One region of the Streptomyces sp. NPDC051677 genome, then DNA from elsewhere that is predicted to be linked to it. Evidence: riboswitches for the same ligand, from Rfam matches in the RefSeq annotation. Region 1 holds a riboswitch; each other region holds the start of a gene.
The links. Region 1 has a riboswitch for cyclic di-AMP ahead of ACIBAF_RS19045 (NlpC/P60 family protein). Riboswitches for the same ligand answer to the same signal wherever they lie in the genome.
Positions count from the first base shown of each region.

Region 2: linked by a shared signal. The riboswitch ahead of ACIBAF_RS40315 (M23 family metallopeptidase) and the one ahead of ACIBAF_RS19045 (NlpC/P60 family protein) in region 1 are both predicted to bind cyclic di-AMP.
Region 3: linked by a shared signal. The riboswitch ahead of ACIBAF_RS17435 (transglycosylase family protein) and the one ahead of ACIBAF_RS19045 (NlpC/P60 family protein) in region 1 are both predicted to bind cyclic di-AMP.

Region 1 covers NZ_JBITCT010000014.1:177,229-183,795, reverse strand. Annotated here, with positions in the region: gene ACIBAF_RS19055 (M23 family metallopeptidase) at 1-276, shown strand, start outside; gene pcrA (DNA helicase PcrA) at 332-2,830, opposite strand; cyclic di-AMP (ydaO/yuaA leader) riboswitch at 3,070-3,249, shown strand; gene ACIBAF_RS19045 (NlpC/P60 family protein) at 3,257-4,423, shown strand; gene ACIBAF_RS19040 (tellurite resistance/C4-dicarboxylate transporter family protein) at 4,791-5,798, shown strand; gene ACIBAF_RS19035 (hypothetical protein) at 5,776-6,129, opposite strand.
Region 2 covers NZ_JBITCT010000052.1:9,149-15,715, forward strand. Annotated here, with positions in the region: gene ACIBAF_RS40310 (aldo/keto reductase) at 1-288, opposite strand, end outside; gene ACIBAF_RS40315 (M23 family metallopeptidase) at 436-1,473, opposite strand; cyclic di-AMP (ydaO/yuaA leader) riboswitch at 1,481-1,649, opposite strand; tRNA gene ACIBAF_RS40320 (tRNA-Met) at 1,928-2,001, opposite strand; gene ACIBAF_RS40325 (dihydrofolate reductase family protein) at 2,085-3,212, opposite strand; partial or broken gene ACIBAF_RS40330 (MarR family winged helix-turn-helix transcriptional regulator) at 3,308-3,820, shown strand; gene ribA (GTP cyclohydrolase II) at 4,105-4,746, shown strand; gene ACIBAF_RS40340 (NUDIX domain-containing protein) at 4,780-5,448, opposite strand; gene ACIBAF_RS40345 (DUF4406 domain-containing protein) at 5,445-5,825, opposite strand; gene ACIBAF_RS40350 (DeoR/GlpR family DNA-binding transcription regulator) at 5,842-6,567, opposite strand, start outside.
Region 3 covers NZ_JBITCT010000013.1:57,386-63,952, reverse strand. Annotated here, with positions in the region: gene ACIBAF_RS17460 (helix-turn-helix domain-containing protein) at 1-139, shown strand, start outside; gene ACIBAF_RS17455 (hypothetical protein) at 439-630, shown strand; gene ACIBAF_RS17450 (hypothetical protein) at 741-896, shown strand; gene ACIBAF_RS17445 (cytochrome P450) at 1,255-2,568, shown strand; gene ACIBAF_RS17440 (transglycosylase family protein) at 2,745-3,797, shown strand; cyclic di-AMP (ydaO/yuaA leader) riboswitch at 4,002-4,172, shown strand; gene ACIBAF_RS17435 (transglycosylase family protein) at 4,176-4,877, shown strand; gene eno (phosphopyruvate hydratase) at 5,252-6,547, shown strand.

The DNA.
Region 1 (6,567 bases):
GCGGCGACCGACGGCACCGTGCGGACGCAGTGGAACAGCGCCTACGGCAACATGCTGATCCTCACGGCGAAGGACGGCACGGAGACCTGGTACTGCCACCTCTCCAGCTACCGCGTCTCCTCCGGTACGACCGTGCAGGCCGGCGACCCGATCGCCTACTCCGGCAACTCCGGCAACTCCACCGGACCACACCTGCACTTCGAGGTCCGGCCCGCGGGCGGCTCGGCCATCGACCCGCTGCCGTGGCTGCGCAGCCACGGACTCAACCCGACGTAAGCGACCGCGACCAGGCAACTCGCCTGCGGGCCGCCGACGTCGGGCCTTCTCGCGTCTAGAGCTTCTCCACCGGCGCGTACCGCAGCAGCAGCCGCTTCGGCTTGGTGTCGCCGAAGTCGACCGTGGCCTCCGCATTCGCGCCCGTGCCCTTCACGCCGACGACCGTGCCGAGTCCGAACTGGTCGTGGGTGACGCGGTCGCCGACGGTCAGCGCGACCACCGGCTTCTCCGCCGTCCGGCGGGTCGCGAAGCCGGACGCGCCCGCGGCCGAGGAACGCGAGCGGGACGAGGACAGCGAGGCGGCCACCCCGGACACCGGGCCGGAGGACACGGGCGCGGTCGCCCCCGTCCGCTTCCAGTCCACGTGCGTCGCCGGGATCTCCTCCAGGAACCGGGACGGCGGGTTGTACGACGGCTGCCCCCAGGCGCTGCGCAGCGACGACCGGGTGAGATACAGCCGTTCACGCGCGCGCGTGATGCCCACGTACGCGAGCCGGCGCTCCTCCTCCAGCTCCTTGGTCTGGCCGAGGGCGCGCATGTGCGGGAAGACGCCGTCCTCCATGCCGGTGAGGAAGACGACCGGGAACTCGAGGCCCTTGGCGGTGTGCAGGGTCATCAGGGTGATGACGCCCGAGCCGTCCTCCTGCTCGTCGGGGATCTGGTCGGAGTCGGCGACCAGGGCGACCCGCTCCAGGAAGTCGGAGAGCCCGGGCGGCGTCGCGCCCTCGCCCTCCCCCGCACCGGATTCCTGCTCGAACTCCAGGGCCACCGCGGCGAGTTCCTGGAGGTTCTCGATACGGGTCTCGTCCTGCGGGTCGGTGGAGGCCTGCAACTCGGCGAGGTAGCCGGTGCGTTCGAGCACCGCCTCCAGGACCGTCGCGGGCCCCGCGCCCGACTCGACGATCGTACGGAGCTCGTCCATCAGCGCGTTGAACCGCTTCACGGCGTTCGTCGACCGCGAGGCCATGCCGTAGGCCTCGTCGACGCGCTGCAGCGCCTGCGGGAAGCTGATCTTCTCGCGCTGGGACAGGGCGTCGATCATCGCCTCGGCGCGCTCGCCGATGCCGCGCTTGGGCACGTTGAGGATCCGGCGCAGCGGCACCGAGTCCTCCGGGTTGGCCAGCACACGCAGGTAGGCCAGGACGTCCCGGACCTCCTTGCGCTCGTAGAAGCGGACGCCGCCGACGACCTTGTAGGGCAGGCCGACCCGGATGAAGATCTCTTCGAAGACACGGGACTGGGCGTTGGTGCGGTAGAAGACGGCGACGTCACCGGCCTTCGCGTCGCCCGCGTCCGTCAGTCGGTCTATCTCGTCGGCGACGAACTGCGCCTCGTCGTGCTCGGTGTCGGCGACATAGCCGGTGATGCGCGCGCCGGCGCCCGCGTTGGTCCACAGGTTCTTGGGGCGGCGGGACTCGTTGCGCTCGATGACCGCGTTGGCGGCGGACAGGATCGTCTGCGTGGAGCGGTAGTTCTGCTCCAGCAGGATCGTCGTCGCGTCCGCGTAGTCCTCCTCGAACTGGAGGATGTTGCGGATCGTCGCGCCCCGGAAGGCGTAGATCGACTGGTCGGCGTCACCGACGACGCAGAGCTCGGCGGGCGGCACGTCGTACTCGTTCACCGGCACGTCGACGGGGTGCTCGGAGGTGCCGACCAGCTCCCTGACCAGGGCGTACTGGGCGTGGTTGGTGTCCTGGTACTCGTCGACGAGGACGTGGCGGAAGCGGCGGCGGTAGTGCTCGGCGACGTCCGGGAAGGCGCGCAGCAGGTTGACCGTCGTCATGATCAGGTCGTCGAAGTCGAGGGCGTTCGCCTCGCGCAGCCGCGACTGGTACATGGCGTAGGCCTGGGCGAGGGTCTTCTCGAAGCCGTCGGCGGCCTGGGCGGCGAAGTCCTCCTCGTCGATCAGCTCGTTCTTGAGGTTGCTGATCTTGGCGCTGAAGGACTTGGGCGGGTAGCGCTTGGGGTCGAGGTCCAGGTCACGGCAGACCAGGGCCATCAGGCGCTTGGAGTCGGCGGCGTCGTAGATCGAGAACGACGACGTGAAGCCGAGCTTCTTGCTCTCCCGGCGCAGGATGCGCACGCACGCGCTGTGGAACGTCATCACCCACATCGCGTTCGCGCGCGGGCCGACGAGCTGCTCGACGCGCTCCTTCATCTCGCCCGCGGCCTTGTTGGTGAAGGTGATCGCGAGGATCTGCCCCGGGTGGACGTTGCGCTCGGCCAGCAGGTGGGCGATGCGGTGGGTGAGCACGCGCGTCTTGCCGGAGCCGGCGCCGGCCACGATGAGCAGCGGGGTGCCGGCGTGGACGACCGCCGCGCGCTGGTTTTCGTTCAGCCCCTCCAGGAGCGCCGCCGCGTCCAGCGCCGGGCGCGGGGCGCCGTCGCGGTAGTAGGCGTCCCGGTCCGGGGGCACGTCGAACTTCCCGCCGAACAGATCGTCCGGAACCGACTCCGGTCCGTGATCGTCCTCGGGCGGCGGCGGGGGTTCGTCCTCGTGGGCGCGGGGGCCCTGGAGGTCCGCCAGGAAGCTGTCGTCAAAGAGGCTGCTCATCGCTCTCCGAGTCTAGGGGGCGCCACTGACAACCGGCCGCCCTCCCGGAAACATCCCCCACTCACCCTCCGGCAGACCGCCGTCACGATCCGCGACGGACATGGTCGAAGCACGAGACCACAGCCCGAGGTCACGAAGACGTATCGGGCATATCACCCATCAACCTTCACACGGGCCACACGAGTTGGCTACCGTGCCGGACAGGCCGTACGACCCGCACCGGCGAACCCCGCCGGGCCGCGCGGCCTCCGCCGAATCCGACGCGCCCGCTCGCGCCAGCCGGAGCCGGGGACCCACCGAAACCCTGGGGTGAATCGGCCCAACTCCCTCTCGGGGAGGCGGCCGTAGGGCAACCCTTCCGATGATCTACCCGCCCGAACCCGACAGCTAACCCGGTAGGCGGAGCACTGGAAGGAGTCGCCTCCCTTGGCGTCGCAGCACCGCAAGCCGCGCTCCGCGGGCCCGCGCGTGGCAGGCATCCGCACGCCCGCTCTCGCCACCGCCGCGCTCACGTCCGTGGCCCTGCTCTCCCAGACGGCGAACGCGACCCCGTCGGACGACGGCAAGCCCAGCCTGGAGGAGGTCGAGAAGAAGGTCGACGACCTCTATCGCCAGGCGGAGTCGGCCACCGAGAACTACAACGCCGCCAAGGAGAAGACGACCAAGCAGCGCAAGCGGGTCGACAACCTCCTGGACGACGTCGCGCAGCGCACCCAGAAGCTCAACGAGGCGCGGGAGGAGCTGGGTTCCTATGCCGCGGCCCAGTACCGCACCGGCGCCTCCGCCCCCGACACGGCGACCTTCCTGCTCGCGGACACCCCGCAGGACTACTTCGACCAGAACCAGCTGATGAGCCGGCTGACCGACCGCCAGAAGGGTGCGGTCGACGACTTCGTCACCGAGCAGTCGGCGACGATGCAGAAGCGCCGGGAGGCCACGGAGAGCCTCGCATCGCTCACCGACACGCAGAGCGACCTGAAGACCGCCAAGGCCACCGTCCAGAAGAAGCTCGGCGACGCGCGCGAGCTGCTGTCCCAGCTGACGGCCCAGGAGAAGGCCCGCCTCGCGGCGATCGAGACGCAGAAGCGGGAGGAGGCCGCCCGGCAGGCGGCGGAACTCGCCCGACAGCAGGCCGCGGACCAGGCCGCGGCGCAGCAGGAGAGCGGCGCGGGCTCGTCGAGCACGGAGACCGGGACCGGGACCGGGTCCACCTCCCCTGCGGACTCCTCGTACGCCACCAAGGCCGAGAAGGCGCTCGCCTTCGCCCGCGCGCAGATCGGCAAGCCGTACGTCTGGGGCGCCACGGGCCCCGACTCCTACGACTGCTCCGGCCTCACCCAGGCCGCCTGGAAGGCCGCCGGCGTCACCCTCCCGCGCACCACCTACGACCAGGTGAACGCCGGCACCACGGTCTCCCTCGCCGATGCCCAGCCCGGCGACCTGGTCTTCTTCTACGACGACGTCAGCCACGTCGGCGTCTACATAGGCAACGGCATGATGATCCACGCCCCGAAGCCGGGCGCCTACGTCCGCGAGGAGTCGATCTACTACGCCGGCGAGTCGATCATCCACAGCGTGGTACGCCCGGCTTGAGCACAGACGTGCGCGCGTAGGCGAGCCGCTTCCGGTGGGGCACGCGCGCGTGGCCTGCGTGGCGGACACGCGCGCGTGAGCGTCGCGGCGGGCGCACGCGCGCGTGGGGTTCGTTCGCGAAGGCGGAGGCGAAGGCGGAGTCGGGCAGTGGGCTTCGCCGCCGGCGGGGGCGAGGGCCGGCCACGCTGAGCGGCGGCGTGGCACGACCCGCGCCTGCACGGGCCCCCGGACACCCCGCGCCCCCGGACACCCCGCGCTCACGGCCTCCCCGCGCGCCCCTGCTCCGCGCCTGCACCCGCGCGTAATTCTGGCCGCCCGCGCGCGTGCCCCGCTCGTGGGGTGTGGCGTGCTCCTTAGCATCGGGCGCATGCCCGGCTCCTCGGCTCGTCCCTCGCCCGCGCCCTCTCCCGGCTCCGCTCTGCGCCTCTGGTGGGCGCGGCGGCCACCGGCGGCCGGGGCCGCGGTGCTGGCGACCGGGATCGTGTCGATCGGCCTGCACCTCACGGGATACGACGTCCTGTCCCGCGTCACCCTGGCGATGACGGGCGTGGCGTGGGCGGCGCTGGCGGCGGACTTCGTCGTCCGGCTGCTGCGGCAGCGCGAGCGGTGGCTGGCCGAGGCGGGCACGCCGGGTGCGCTGACCGCCGTGGCGGCGACGACCGTGCTCGGCACCGGCGTCTGCGCGCTCGGCCGGCGGACCCTGGCCGAGGCGCTGCTGGCGCTGGCCGCGGTGCTGTGGCCCGTGCTGCTCGTGACCGTCGTACGGCGGTGGCGGCGGGGCATGCCGGGGGCGGTGTTCCTGTGCTGCGTGGCCACGCAGGGACTCGCCGTGCTCGGAGCGGTCCTCGCCGAGGCGGAGTCCGCGGCCTGGCTCGCGCACACCGCGCTCGTGCTGTTCTGGCTCGGGATCGCGCTCTACTGCGGCGCCCTGGCCCTGTTCGACCTGCGTCAGGTGGCCAAGGGCCCCGGGGACCAGTGGATCGCGGGCGGCGCCCTCGCCATCTCGGCGCTCGCCGGGGCGAAACTCCTCGCGGCCGACGACGGGGGCCTGTACCTGTGGAACGGCGACGACACCGGCGTGCTGCGCACGGTGACCGTCACGCTGCTGGTGCTCGACCTGGCCTGGTGCGCACTCCTGCTCGTGGCCGAGGTGCGGTGGCCCCGGCCGCGCTACGACGTGCGCCGTTGGGCGACGGTGTTCCCGATCGGGATGACAGCAGCGGCGACCCTGTCCGTGGCCGCCGCCGTCGACGTCCCGGCGCTCAAGGGACCGGGGCAGGTGCTGCTGTGGGTGGCGGTGGCGGCGTGGCTGACCGTCGCCGCTCTGGCACTCGCCGCGGGCCGTGCCTCCGTCAGGTCCAGAGCACCGCGATGAAGACGTTCGCCACGGTCAGCAGTCCGACCAGGCCGAACAGGGGCTTCTCCACCTTCTCGTCGTCCCGCTTCACATAGACGAGGCCGAGGATCACGATCAGCAGCGCCAGCTTCACACCGATCTTGATGTTGTTGACGTGCTGGTCGTCTGCCTGGTTGAGGCCGACCAGGATCACGCCGGTGACCAGCATCGTCGCCGCGCCGTGCAGCATCGCGGGAACGAACCGTGCCGTGCCCTGGCCCATCGCCTTCATCTGTGTGAGAAAGCCGCCCAGGAGCGCGGCGATGCCGATGATGTGCAGACCGACGAAAAGATGGATGAGTACGTCCATGAAGCCGGATGCTAATCAGCCGCCTCCGAGCCGCCCGACACCGGCCCTCCCTACGGCATGTGCATATATGCGCTCCATAGCACCCGCCGGTCCGAAGATGTCCCGGAATCACCGCTTCGGTCAGCGCGCCGCGCGAACCCGACGCACCCGGCCCGGATTGTCGGACACATACGGTCACCCGGCAGTCCGCTCACGTCACTTCCGTACTTCGCGTTACCGACGCGACATAAACCGGCCTAGCGTCCTCCCCCAGGTGACCGGCTCCCCACCGCCGCCCGGGCCAGGGGCGGCAGTCGGCCATCACCGCCGAGAAGTCCGGCGGCGCGCCCCGCTCCCCCGTGCGGGCCGTCGCCGGACGCGTCAGCCGCTCCCCGAGGCCGTCCGTCCGCTCCCCCCACGACGGTCACCCGGTAGCCGTGCGGAGGACGGACGAGGCGG
Region 2 (6,567 bases), on a different contig from region 1:
GGGGAAGTCTGGGTGCTGGCTGACCTTGGTGGCGATGACGATGTCGTCGCGGTTGCCGCGCTTCTTCACCCAGTTGCCGATGATGGTCTCGGACTCACCGCCGGAGTTGCCCTCGACCCACGCCGAGTAGGCGTCGGCGGTGTCGAGGAAGTTGCCGCCGGCGGCCGCGTAGGCGTCGAGGACGGCGAAGGAGGTCGTCTCGTCGGCGGTCCAGCCGAAGACGTTGCCGCCGAGGGAGAGCGGGAAGACCTCGAGGTCGGAGGAGCCGAGCTTGCGAAGAGAAGTCATGCTTCATATCAACGGGCTCGGGCGGCACACCCATTCCATGGGCAACGCAAAGAACGTGTGAACACCCCTGAGGGGGCCGCCCTGAGTGGCCGCCCTGAGGGGTGTTCCGGTCCTACGGGTATGACAGGTGCTCCCCGGAGGGACTGCTCAGGGGTTGAGGCCCTTGTCGCGCAGCCAGGCCATCGGGTCGACGCCGTCGGAGTTGCCGTTGGGGTGGACCTCGAGGTGGAGGTGGGGCCCGGTCACGTTGCCCGTCGCGCCGACGCGGCCGATCACGTCACCGGTGCCGACCTTCTGGCCGACACTGACGCTGATGGAGGACTGGTGGCAGAACCAGAGCTCGGTGCCGTCGTCCAGCGTCAGGATGGTGCGGTAGCCGTAGGAACCGGCCCAGCCCGCCTCCGTGATGGTGCCGCTGTGGACGGCCTTGATGAGCGTGCCGGTGGGAGCGGCGAAGTCCAGGCCCGTGTGGTAGCCGGAGGACCACATGGAGCCGGCCTGACCGAAGGTCGAGGTGATCGTGTACGAGGAGGTCGGCAGCGTGTACTGCTTGGCGAGCTCGGCCAGGCGCGCGGCCTCGGCCTTCTCCGCGGCCTCCGCGGCGGCCTTCGCCTTGACGGCGGCTGCCTTGGCCTTCGCGTCCTGCTCGGCCTTGGCGACGGCGTCGCTCGCGGCCTTGGCTGCGGCGGCCTCGGCGGCGGCCTGGGCCTTGGTCTCGATCTGGGTCTGCTGCGACTCGGCCTGCGCCATGATCCGGCTGCGCAGGGCCTCACCGGCGTCGGAGGCGCTCTGGCTGCTGTCGTCGGCGGTCGTCTCGGAGCCGAAGCTCGACAGGGCCGGCGCGGCGTCCTGGGCGGGCTCGTCGTCGGAGATGAGCGAGCCGACGTTCGGCAGGTCCGGCAGGGAGATGGAGACGGGGGCCTTGCCGGTGTTGGCGCTGGCCATGCCTCCCGCGCTGACGGCGGCTATGACGCCGACGCCGAGGACGGTGGAGCTGCGGGCGAACCCGCCGCCGCGCTGCTTGGCGACACGGTGCTTGCCGCGTACCGGGCGAATGGACTCCGCGGTGGGGTTCCACTCCTCCCAGGGGCCCTCGTCGGTGCGGTAGTCGCCGTAGCCGAAGGTCTCGGTGGACCGCTGGGCGGGCACGAACGGGGCTTCTGGGGCAGGCCGGTTGGACGCCACGCGGGCGTACTCCTTTCCTTCCGTCGCCTACCGGGTTAGCTGACGGGTTCGGAGCGGGAAGGTCTCCTACGCGCGTATACCGGCCGTGGACTCCGCGAGTTCACGGTGGCTTCCGTGCGATTCACCCCAAGGTGGTGGTTCCCCGGTTCCCTTGCGGGATTCGGCAGTGCGCACGGAGCCGACTCTTGTGACGGCTGGGACGACCGCGCTGCGTTATCGAACGTTAATAGACCTGGGGGCCGGTTTCCAAGCTCTTCTGCTTGATCAACAACATTTTCGGCCTGGGACTTTCGACCCATGACCGGTGAAAAACGGGCGAGTTGACGGAAGGGACGTCCAGAAACACAGCGCACGCACAGTAACCAACCAGCCACATGCCCGGGATGGGCGCCGAGGAGTCCCGGATACGCACCGAGGGCCGGAACCCTTTCGGATTCCGGCCCTCGGCCTTCAGTAGCGGGGACAGGATTTGAACCTGCGACCTCTGGGTTATGAGCCCAGCGAGCTACCGAGCTGCTCCACCCCGCGTCGTTGTGACTCCAGTCTACGCTACTTCCGGGGCGCGAAACACCACGGTTTACCGCCGCCCCTGACGCCCCGCCCTCACCGCCTCATTCCAGGTGCCGGTTCGGGGCCTTCGCCCGCGCCTCGAACTCCGCAAGGACGAGGACGTCGACGCCCGCGGCCGTCAGGAGCCCGGTTCCGTCCGCCTCCGTCACGAAGGTGTCGGGCTCGCGCCAGGCGGTGACCACCCGGCGCACGCCCGCGTCGAGGATGAGGCGGGCGCAGGGGGAGGGACGGGAGGAGCGGCGGGCGCAGGGTTCGAGGCTGCTGTACACGGTGGCCGTGGGCAGCCGGGGGTCGGCGGGGTCGAGCTTCGCGAGGGCCGCCTCCTCGGCGTGCACGACCGGGTCGCCGGCCTCGCGGGAGTGACCGCGGGCCAGTTCCGTGCCGTCGGCGGCCACGATCACCGCGCCGACGCTGAATGCGGTCCGCGACGGCGGGCACTGGGCCGCGAGCTCGCAGGCGAGGGCCAGCCAGTGGCGGTCGGCCGCGGCGGCGAGCGGTCCGGCGCCGGGGGCGGTGGGCTGGTAGCGGTTCAGCACGACGTCCTCGATGCGCCGCGTCTCGACCAGGCGCAGCCGTCCGCCCTGGTAGCCGCCCGGCCCGAAGAGGCGGGGCGCGTCCGGGTCGCCCACGAAGAGCGGGGCGACGACGAGCTGGAGTTCGTCGGCGAGGCCCTGCTGGAGCAGCTGGGTGTGGACGGTGCCGCCGCCCTCGACCATGAGACGCCGCACGCCACGCACATCGTGCATATGTTCGAGGAGGCGGCGCCAGTCCAGTTCGGGGCCGAGCGGGACGACGTCCGCGGCGATGCCGAGTGCGCGGGCCCGCTCGGCGCCCTTGTCCGTCGTGCAGACGACCTTCTCGCCGCCCGTGTGCCAGAAGTTCGCCGCGGGATCGAGCTCGCCGGAGCCGCTGACCGTGACCTTGAGGGGGTACGGCGGCCGCCCCTCGGCGACGCGGGCGGCGCGCCGCTCCGGGGAGTTCACGAGGAGCCGGGGGTTGTCCGCGCGGATGGTGCCGGCGCCGATGAGGATGGCGTCGACGGAGGCCCGTACCTCGTCGACGCGGTCGAAGTCGGCGGGGCTGGAGAGGAGCAGGCGCTCGGGGGCAGTGTCGTCCAGGTAGCCGTCGAGGGAGACGGCGGCGGACAGCAGGACGTACGGGTACGGCATCGACGCGCTCCCCGGTGGCGTGGGCGGAGGTGGGTTGTTGACGTGGGTTGACGTGGGCCCTTGGTTCAACTTTGAAACAAACCTACACTGGTCGCATGACGACTCGCTGGCTCACCCCCGAGGAGCAACGCGCCTGGCGCGCATACGTCGCCGGTTACCTCCTCGTCGAGGACGCGATCGACCGGCAGCTCCAGCAGGAGGCCGGCATGCCTCACCTGTACTACTCCATCCTCGCCAACCTCTCCGAGACACCGGAGCGGCGCCTGCGGATGACCGAGCTCGCGGAGCAGCTGAAGATCACCCGCAGCAGGCTGACGTATGCGGTGACCCGCCTGGAGAAGGACGGGCTGCTGCGGCGCGAGGACTGCAGCTGGGACAAGCGCGGGAGTGTCGCGGTCCTGACGGACCAGGGCATGGCGGTCCTGGAGAAGACGGCGCCCGGGCATGTCGACACCGTCCGCGCCTCCGTCTTCGCCCGCCTCACCCCTGAACAGGTGGGGCAGCTGGAGGAGATCTTCACGCAGGTCGTACGGGGGTTCCAGGGCGACGACAGCAACGAGGCCGCGCCCGAGGACCTTCCGTGGCGCCGACGGTCGTCGCCGTGCTCCGGGAGCACCGGGGTCTTCGAGGGCTCCGACGCGTCCGGGGGCCACGAGGCGTCCGAGGACTCTGAGGCGCCCGGGAGCCCGCAGGCGCCCGGGAGTTTCCAGGCATCCGGGAGCCCCCAGGCACCCTGAGCCTCCGAGGCGTCCGGGGGCTCATGAGCCGCATCACAATTCGGTTGCTTCAAATTTAAAGCATAGGGTAGGGTCTCGATTCGTCGGAACTGCTTCAAATCTGAAGCAGACACTGACCGTGTGCCACCGTTCACCACCGGACCCGGGAGACCCGCATGCCCGACACCCCCGCCGCCACCCAGCGCGCCCGCGTCCGGGTACCGCTTCGCTTCCACGACGGCTACTCCGTCGACGCCGAACTGGTCACCTTCCACGGCCTCGCCGACGGCCAGGAGCACGTCGCCGTCGTCCTCGGCGAGCCGGCGCCCGGCGCCACCCCGCTGGTCCGGCTGCACTCCGAGTGCCTGACCGGCGACGTCTTCGGCTCCGCGCGGTGCGACTGCGGGCCGCAGCTGCGCGAGGCGGTCGAGCGCATAGCCGCGACGGGCGGCGTCCTGCTCTACCTGCGCCAGGAGGGCCGCGGCATCGGCCTCTACAACAAGCTCGACGCGTACGCCCTCCAGGACCAGGGCCTGGACACCTACGAGGCGAACGCCGCGCTCGGCCTGCCCGAGGACGGCCGCGACTACACGGCCGCCGCCCAGATGCTGCGCGCCCTCGGCATCACGGGCCTGGACCTCCTGTCCAACAACCCCGACAAGGCCGACCAGCTGCGGGAACTGGGCATCGACGTCCAGGACCGGGTCCCGACGGGCGTCTTCACGACCCCGCACAACGTCCGCTACCTGCGGGCGAAGGTCCTGCAGACCCAGCACACCCTGCCGCTGGGGGACCTCACGGGGCTGAACGTCGGCTGAGCCGCTGAGCCAGAGCCGATCCCGGACCGGGCGTCAGCGACCCCGAGCGGGCCCGAACGGGCCGTCCAGCGCTGCCCATTGGAGCAGCATGATGGTCTTCGCGTCCGCGATCGCACCCGTGCGGACGAGGTCGAGCGCCTCGCCGAAGGGGACTTCGACGACGGTGATGTCCTCGCCCTCGGCCGCCACGCCCGCCGTGTCGACGCCGGGGGCGGAGGCGTCGTAGGGGGCGGCGAAGAAGCTGAGCCGCTCCGTGACCGAGCCGGGGCTCATGAACGCGTCGAACACGTGCTCTACGTCCTGGACCGCGCGCCCCGTCTCCTCCGCGGCCTCCCGACGGATCGCCTCCTGCGGATCGTCGCCGTCCAGGAGCCCGGCGGCGGTCTCCAGCAGCATGCCGTCGGGGTGCCCGTTGACGTATGCGGGCAGCCGGAACTGACGGGTCAGCAGGACCGTGCGCCGGTCGGGGTCGTAGAGCAGGATCGTCGCGCCGTCGCCCCGGTCGTAGGTCTCACGCCGCTCGCGGCTGACGTGGCCGTCGCTGTGCCGGTAGTCGAAGGTGGTGCGGCGCAGGACGGACCAGTCGCAGGCGAGGACCTCGACGTCGAGGATGCGGACCCGGTCGTTGCCGGCGAGGTCGCGTCCCTGACGGTCGAGTCCGGTACGGCCGCGGGGGTCGGGGGTGTCGATGCCGGCGGTCATGCGGGGCTCCCTGCGGGGGTCGGGACGTCGGCGAGGTCGGCGTAGATCTGCTTGCCGCGGGCGCGGGCCCGCTCGACCATGCGGTCGGCGCCCTGCGAGGGCCCGCCGATGCGCAGCACCGCGTCGCAGCGGTCCAGCAGGCGTTCGGCGACGGGGTGGAAGAGCTCGTCGAAGAGGGGGCTTCCGGGGGCCGTGTCGCCGCCCGCCGTCTCCAGCAGGGGCAGCGCGAGCGCCTCTCCGGTGACGGGCAGGTGCCCGGCGCGGAACAGTGCGAGCGCGACCTCGTTCATGGCCCGCACGTTGTCCGCGAGCTTGCCGGGATCGTCACCGGTACCCGACCGGTACGGTCCGGCGACCAGGATCATCAGCGGTGTCATATACGTCTGCGTCTCCTCAGCTGAGGCGGGTCTCGACACCGGACTCGCGCAGGGCGTCCAGGGTCGGGGGACCGCCTGGGTGGGTGGCGGGGTCGGCCGCGGCGGCGTCGGTGACGAAGGTGTGCACGGCGTCGAGCGGAGCGACCTGGCTGAACGCGCGCACGCCCAGCTTGGTCGCGTCGGCGACGGCGAGCGTACGGGCGGCCTGACCGAGTCCCGCCTGCTTGACGGCCGCGTCCTCCAGGGAGAACTCCGACCAGCCGTGCACGGCGTGCACCCCGCCGATCGACATCACGAACACGTCGAAGGCCAGGGACTCCAGGGTGCGCAGGGCCAACGGCCCGACGAGGGACCGCTCACCGGGACGCGAGCGACCGCCGACCACCACCAGCTCGATGCCGGGCCGGTCGGCCAGCCGCAGCGCCGCCTGCAGACTGAGCACCGCGACGGTCAACGGGCCCCGCGCCGCGAGGTGTTCGGCCACGTGCACGGTCGTGGTCCCGGCGTCCAGCAGCACCCGCGACCCCGGCTCGACCAGCGCGGCGACGGCCGCGCCCAGCCGGTCCTTCGTCGCCGCCTGCCACGCCTGCCGCGCCTCGAAGCCACCGCCCTCCGCACGCGGCCGCCCAGGAACGGCACCGCCGTGCACCCGCCGCACCAGCCCCTGCCGCTCCAGCGCGTCCAGATCCCTGCGCACGGTCATCTCGGAGACCCCGAGCCGCTGAGCGAGCTCGGCCACGGA
Region 3 (6,567 bases), on a different contig from region 1:
GCTAACGGCAGCAGTGACGGTGACGGCACCCGGAGAGATCGCGCAGTACGCCCATGCCTTCGACGAAATGACGGCTCTTGCTGTCTACGGCACCGAAGCACGCGCCCGCATCTCGTCGGCCATTGCCTCGCTCGGATGAAGAAGCGTAGAACCTCATAGAACTTCGTGGAACCATGCTCCCCCTCCCGCATAGCTTCGAGTCGTTGCCCAAGACGTCTCAGGAGGTGCAGGGATGGCGTTACAGAAGGGCTCAAAACTTCCCGACCCGTTGGTGTTCTCTCGTCCCGCACCGATCCCCGGGTGCGCGACGTGCTCCGCGTTCGAGCGGCAATGGGTGCGGGCTACGACGCCGGGAAGCGAGAGCTACGACCCGTCGGGATCGTCGGACATCGTCGTGAAGATGCGCCGGCACAAGGAATCGGCGCATGGGGGGTCCCAGTGACGCACACACCGCCCGTCGGCACGGTCATGAAGGACACCGCGCGGGACAAGTTCGGGGAGTTCCGGGAGCGCTTGGGCGGACGGGTCTACCTACGTCCCGTCGGGGGAGGGCGCGAATGGGCCGCGTCCCCCGACGTCGTGCGCCAGGCGACGTACGCCGAGACGAAGCGCGTGAGGGGGAGCAGGTGAGCCGGAATCCTTTCCCGGAAGTCCGATCGTCGGAGGAGCTCGACGACGTATGGACCGCGCGCTACGTGGAGTGCTCCGGGTGTGTCGACATGGTGCCCATAGTGGACGGTATGGACCCTGTCGAGTGGGCCAGTAAGCACCTGGTTCTGCGGCCGTGGCACACCACGTTCCGAACGCACGCGATCACGAACTTCAGCGTGCCGAGCACCGAGAACGCCAGCATGCCGATCGTCGATCAGGAGCCCGAGGGGCCGCCCGCACCCTAGACCCGCGGTCGGCGCCCGTGCGTCGGCTGTGGGGGCGCGGCGGGGGTGGTCCGGGTTGAGGTTGATGTGAGGTCGGCCGACTCCCCGCACCCTCGTCCGCGTCCAGATCCCTCCCCGTACGTCGACGGGGAGGTTGTCCGCCCAGGAAGCTGCATCCCGTCCCCCAACGGGGTGCGGAGGCGGACATTGAAGCCCCGCTCATTCCGGGTTCCACCCTCGGAGCGAGCGGGGCTTCTGCGTTTTCGCAGGTCAGACACAGCAGCACCCCCGGAAGTGGGTCCGGGGGTGCTGTCGCAGCGTGGCGTACTGCGCCCCTATATATAGGGATGCCGGTCGGGCTGCTACGTAGGCTCGTCACATGCACCACGACGAGCCCCGCGTACCCGAACTCTTCTCATGGGAGTTCGCCTCCAACCCCTACCCCACCTACGCGCAGATGCGGGACGCAGAGCCTGTGCGGTGGACGAGGCTCCCGAGTGGCGTGGACGCCTGGCTTGTCACCCGCTACGACCTTGCACGTCAGGCGTTGGCAGACGGCCGGCTGTCGAAGAACCCCGACCATCACATGACATGCAAGTCAGGAGAACTTGCGCACGCCAAGGGCAAGACCGGCATCCCCGGTGAGCGCAAGGCCGAGCTGATGACGCATCTGCTCAACATCGACCCGCCGGACCACACCCGGCTGCGCCGGCTCGTCAGCAAGGCGTTCACCCCGCGTCGGGTCGCCGAGTTCGCGCCCCGCGTCCAGGAGCTGACGGACCGTCTCATCGACCGGTTCGCCGCCGAGGGCGAGGCCGACCTCATCCACGACTTCGCCTTCCCCCTCCCCATCTACGCCATCTGCGACCTCCTGGGCGTCCCCCGCGAGGACCAGGACGACTTCCGCGACTGGGCGGGGATGATGATCCGGCACGGCGGCGGTCCTCGCGGCGGGGTCGCGCGGTCGGTGAAGAAGATGCGCGGCTACCTGCTGGAGCTGATCCACCGCAAGCGCGCCGGGCTCCCCGCCGAGCCGGCCCCCGGCGAGGACCTCATCTCGGGCCTGATCCGCGCCTCCGACCACGGCGAGCACCTCACCGAGAACGAGGCCGCGGCCATGGCCTTCATCCTTCTCTTCGCCGGTTTCGAGACCACCGTCAACCTGATCGGCAACGGGCTCCACGCGCTGCTGTCCCACCCGGAGCAGCGGGTGCGGTTGCAGGCGTCCCTCGCGGCCGGGCAGCGGGACCTGCTGGAGACCGGTGTGGAGGAACTCCTGCGCTTCGACGGACCCGTCGAACTCGCCACCTGGCGGTTCGCGACCGAGCCGCTCAGCATCGGCGGGCAGGACATCGCGCCCGGCGACCCCGTCCTCGTCGTCCTGGCGGCCGCCGACCGCGACCCGGCCCGCTTCACGGACCCCGACACGCTCGACCTCTCCCGCCGTGACAACCAGCACCTCGGCTACGGCCACGGCATCCACTACTGTCTGGGCGCCCCGCTGGCCCGGCTGGAGGGCCAGACCGCGCTGGCCACGCTGCTGACCCGGCTGCCCGACCTTCGACTGGCCGTGGATCCGGCCGACTTGAGGTGGCGCGGCGGGCTCATCATGCGGGGCCTGCGGACCCTGCCGGTGCAGTTCACTCCTGCGCACTCCGAGCGCACTTCTGACCACTCGTCAGCCGGAGTGTGACCATTCGGAGAAGCGAAGGTGACCGTCCCTCACCTCTGTGATCTTCACGTGATCTGCGCGGCATTAACTTGTGACAAGTGATCGTCTGCCGATACGTTCATGCGTCAGCGCGACGCGTCAGTCTCACCCGTCTCACCCGCCGCGCCGGTACTGCTGTCCAGAGAAAGGCCCCTCGCATGCTCTCCGGGAACGGTCGACACCGTCGCCCCCGCCAGGCCCCGGCGCTCCTCGTCGCGGCCGGAGTGACGGGCTCCGCCATCGCCATCCCGCTGCTCGCCGCCTCGGGCGCGAGCGCCGCCGACGGCACGGTGTGGGACAAGGTGGCGCAGTGCGAGACCGGCGGCTCGTGGAGCGCCGTCGACAAGGGCGAAGGCGAGTACGGCGGCCTGAGCCTCACCCAGAAGCAGTGGGAGACGTACGGCGGGCTCGACTACGCGACGCGCCCCGACCTGGCCAGCCGCAACCAGCAGATCGCCGTGGCGCAGAAACTGCTCGCGGCCGAGAACATCGGCGCCTGGGGCACCTGCGGGCTGACCTCCGGGCTCACCCAGGCGAACGGCGCGCAGAGCGTGGACACCGGCCTGGCGGACGACTCGTCCGACTCATCTGCTTCCTCCGGATTGTCCGACCTGTCCAGGGGGTTGTCGGGATCCTCCGGGTCGTCCGGCTCCTCGGGCTCCTCGGGCTCCTCGAACTCTTCGGGCAGCGGCGACGGTTCGGGCAAATCCTCCGGGTCGTCCGACTCGTCCGGTGATTCATCGAGTTCGCCCTCTGCGTCACCTTCGTCCCCTTCGCCCTCCTCGCCTTCCCCTTCCGCGGACGCAGGCAAGTCCGAAGGCTCCGGCGGCCAGGGCGACGCGCAGGCGACCGGCGGCTCGCCCACAGGAACCCCGAAAGCGGACGACCCGGACAAGTCGGTCCAGGATGCGGGCTCTTGGAGCCTCGTCGACACCGGCTCCCTCGGCTCGGGCCGGCATCGCGGCGCCACCGCAGACGAGAACACGACCAAGAGCGCCGACGACGCCGTCGGCGGCGCCACGACCGCCTCCGCCGGCCGGCATGCCGCGGCCACCTACGTCGTCCAGGAGGGCGACTCGCTCGCCTCCATCGCCGACTCCCTTGGCCTCGACGGCGGATGGCGCGCCCTCTACGCCGAGAACAAGGACCTCATCGGCGCCGACCCGAGCGACATCGCCCCCGGTCAGACCCTTGACACAGGGGTTGAATAGGGCGCAAAACCCAAGAAAAACAGCGGGAGTTCACGTCACATTTCGCGCCGAATGTCCGGTTTGGTGAAAGTGTGGGATGAGTCTCAGAAGCCCTGATCGTCTTTGAAATTCCGCGGATCGCGTGTCTACGGTCGTCCCGCTCGGCAACCCGAGCCCCGGCCGTCGCAACGCCGAATCCTGCCAGTGGCAGCCCGGGAACAGTCGTCGCGTCAAGCGCCGTAGGCAGGAGCGGGGGACCCAAGGTAAGCGCCGCACCGGGCAGTTGACCGGAGCGGCTTGGGGTGAAGTCGCGCATCGCGAAAGCGAGAGCGCGGCCGGGCAACTCAACCGGCCCGAACCCGACAGCTCACCTCGCAGGCGTCGGTGAGGGGATCCACCATGCTGTTTTCCGGTAAGGGCAAGCACCGCCGTCCGTCCAAGGCCACCCGCGTCGCCGCGCTGGCCGGCGTCACCGGTGTCGCCATCGCCGCCCCGCTGATGGCGGCCGGCAACGCCTCCGCCGCCACCGCCTCCGAGTGGGACGCGGTCGCCCAGTGCGAGTCCGGCGGCAACTGGTCCATCAACACCGGTAACGGCTACTACGGCGGCCTGCAGTTCTCCGCCTCCACCTGGGCCGCGTACGGCGGCACGCAGTACGCCGCGCAGGCCAACCAGGCCTCCAAGTCGCAGCAGATAGCCGTCGCCGAGAAGGTCCTCGCCTCCCAGGGCAAGGGCGCCTGGCCGGTCTGCGGCACGGGCCTGTCCGGCGCCGCCTACAACGGCAGCAGCTCCTCCGGCTCGTCGAGCAGCTCCAGCAGCTCCAGCAGCTCGGACAGCAGCGCCAGCACCCGCTCGACCGAGAAGCAGAGCACCTCCCGCTCCACCGACCGCCCGGCCGCCTCCAAGACGGTCACCACGCCGACCGGCAAGAAGGTCAAGAAGGGCGACGGCGAGTACAAGGTCGTCAAGGGCGACACCCTCAGCTCCATCGCCGAGAAGCACAAGGTCAAGGGCGGCTGGCAGAAGCTGTTCCAGCTGAACAAGGACATCGTCGAGGACGCCGACCTCATCTACCCGGGTCAGCAGCTGCACCTGAAGTGAGCCCCGGCTCCCCAGGGCAGGCTCAGAGAAGCCACAGCGCCCTCACACCCGAGGTCGGCACACTGAAGACCTCGTGAGGGTCACCCCCGTCCCCACGGGCTCCCCGCTCCGGTGCGTGTTCCCCCGTACGCACCGGGGCGGGGTTTCTCTATGCCCACTCTCCCCGCTCGCTCGCCCCCTCGCTCTCCCCGCTCGCTCTTCTTGCGCGCTCTCTTTGCCTGTTTGTCACCCGCTCTTTGTTCCGAGCGGGAACAATGTGTACCGTCAGTTCGTCCACAGGGCGGTCGGTCGGCTGCCGACGCCCCTCGGGCGGTTAGGCTCTAGTCGCAAGGCCCACGGGCCCCGCACTCTCAGCGTCACATCCCAAGAAGGAGATGCTCGTGCCGTCCATCGACGTCGTCGTAGCCCGGGAAATCCTCGACTCGCGAGGGAACCCCACCGTCGAGGTCGAGGTCGGCCTCGACGACGGCAGCACGGGTCGTGCCGCCGTCCCGTCCGGCGCCTCCACCGGCGCCTTCGAGGCCATCGAGCTGCGCGACGGTGACCCGAACCGCTACCACGGCAAGGGTGTCGAGAAGGCCGTCCTCGCCGTCATCGAGCAGATCGGTCCGGAGCTCGTCGGCTACGACGCCACCGAGCAGCGCCTGATCGACCAGGCCATGTTCGACCTGGACGCCACCGACAACAAGGGCTCGCTCGGCGCCAACGCCATCCTCGGCGTCTCCCTCGCCGTCGCCCACGCCGCCTCCGAGGCCAGCGACCTCCCGCTCTTCCGCTACCTGGGCGGCCCGAACGCGCACCTGCTGCCCGTTCCGATGATGAACATCCTGAACGGCGGCTCGCACGCCGACTCCAACGTGGACATCCAGGAGTTCATGATCGCCCCGATCGGCGCGGAGTCCTTCTCCGAGGCCCTGCGCTGGGGCACCGAGGTCTACCACACCCTCAAGAAGGTGCTGAAGGCCAAGGGCCTGTCCACCGGCCTCGGCGACGAGGGCGGCTTCGCCCCGAACCTCGGCTCCAACCGCGAGGCCCTCGACCTCATCCTCGAGGCCGTCAAGGAAGCCGGTTACGCGCCGGGCGAGCAGATCGCGCTCGCGCTCGACGTCGCCGCGTCCGAGTTCTACAAGGACGGCAAGTACCAGTTCGAGGGCAAGGAGCGCTCCGCCGCCGAGATGACGGAGTACTACGAGGAGCTCGTGGCGGCCTACCCGCTCGTCTCCATCGAGGACCCGCTGTTCGAGGACGACTGGGCCGGCTGGAAGGTCATCACCGACAAGCTCGGCGACAAGGTCCAGCTCGTCGGCGACGACCTGTTCGTCACCAACCCCGAGCGTCTCGCCCGCGGCATCGAGGAGGGCACCGCCAACGCCCTGCTCGTCAAGGTGAACCAGATCGGCTCGCTCACCGAGACGCTGGACGCGGTCGAGCTGGCCCAGCGCAGCGGCTTCAAGTGCATGATGTCGCACCGCTCCGGCGAGACCGAGGACGTCACCATCGCCGACCTCGCCGTCGCCACCAACTGCGGCCAGATCAAGACCGGCGCCCCGGCCCGCTCCGAGCGCGTCGCCAAGTACAACCAGCTGCTGCGCATCGAGGAGATCCTCGACGACGCCGCGGTGTACGCGGGCCGCTCGGCCTTCCCCCGGTTTCGCTCTGCGAACCAGTAGGCACAGCAAGGGCTGACCCT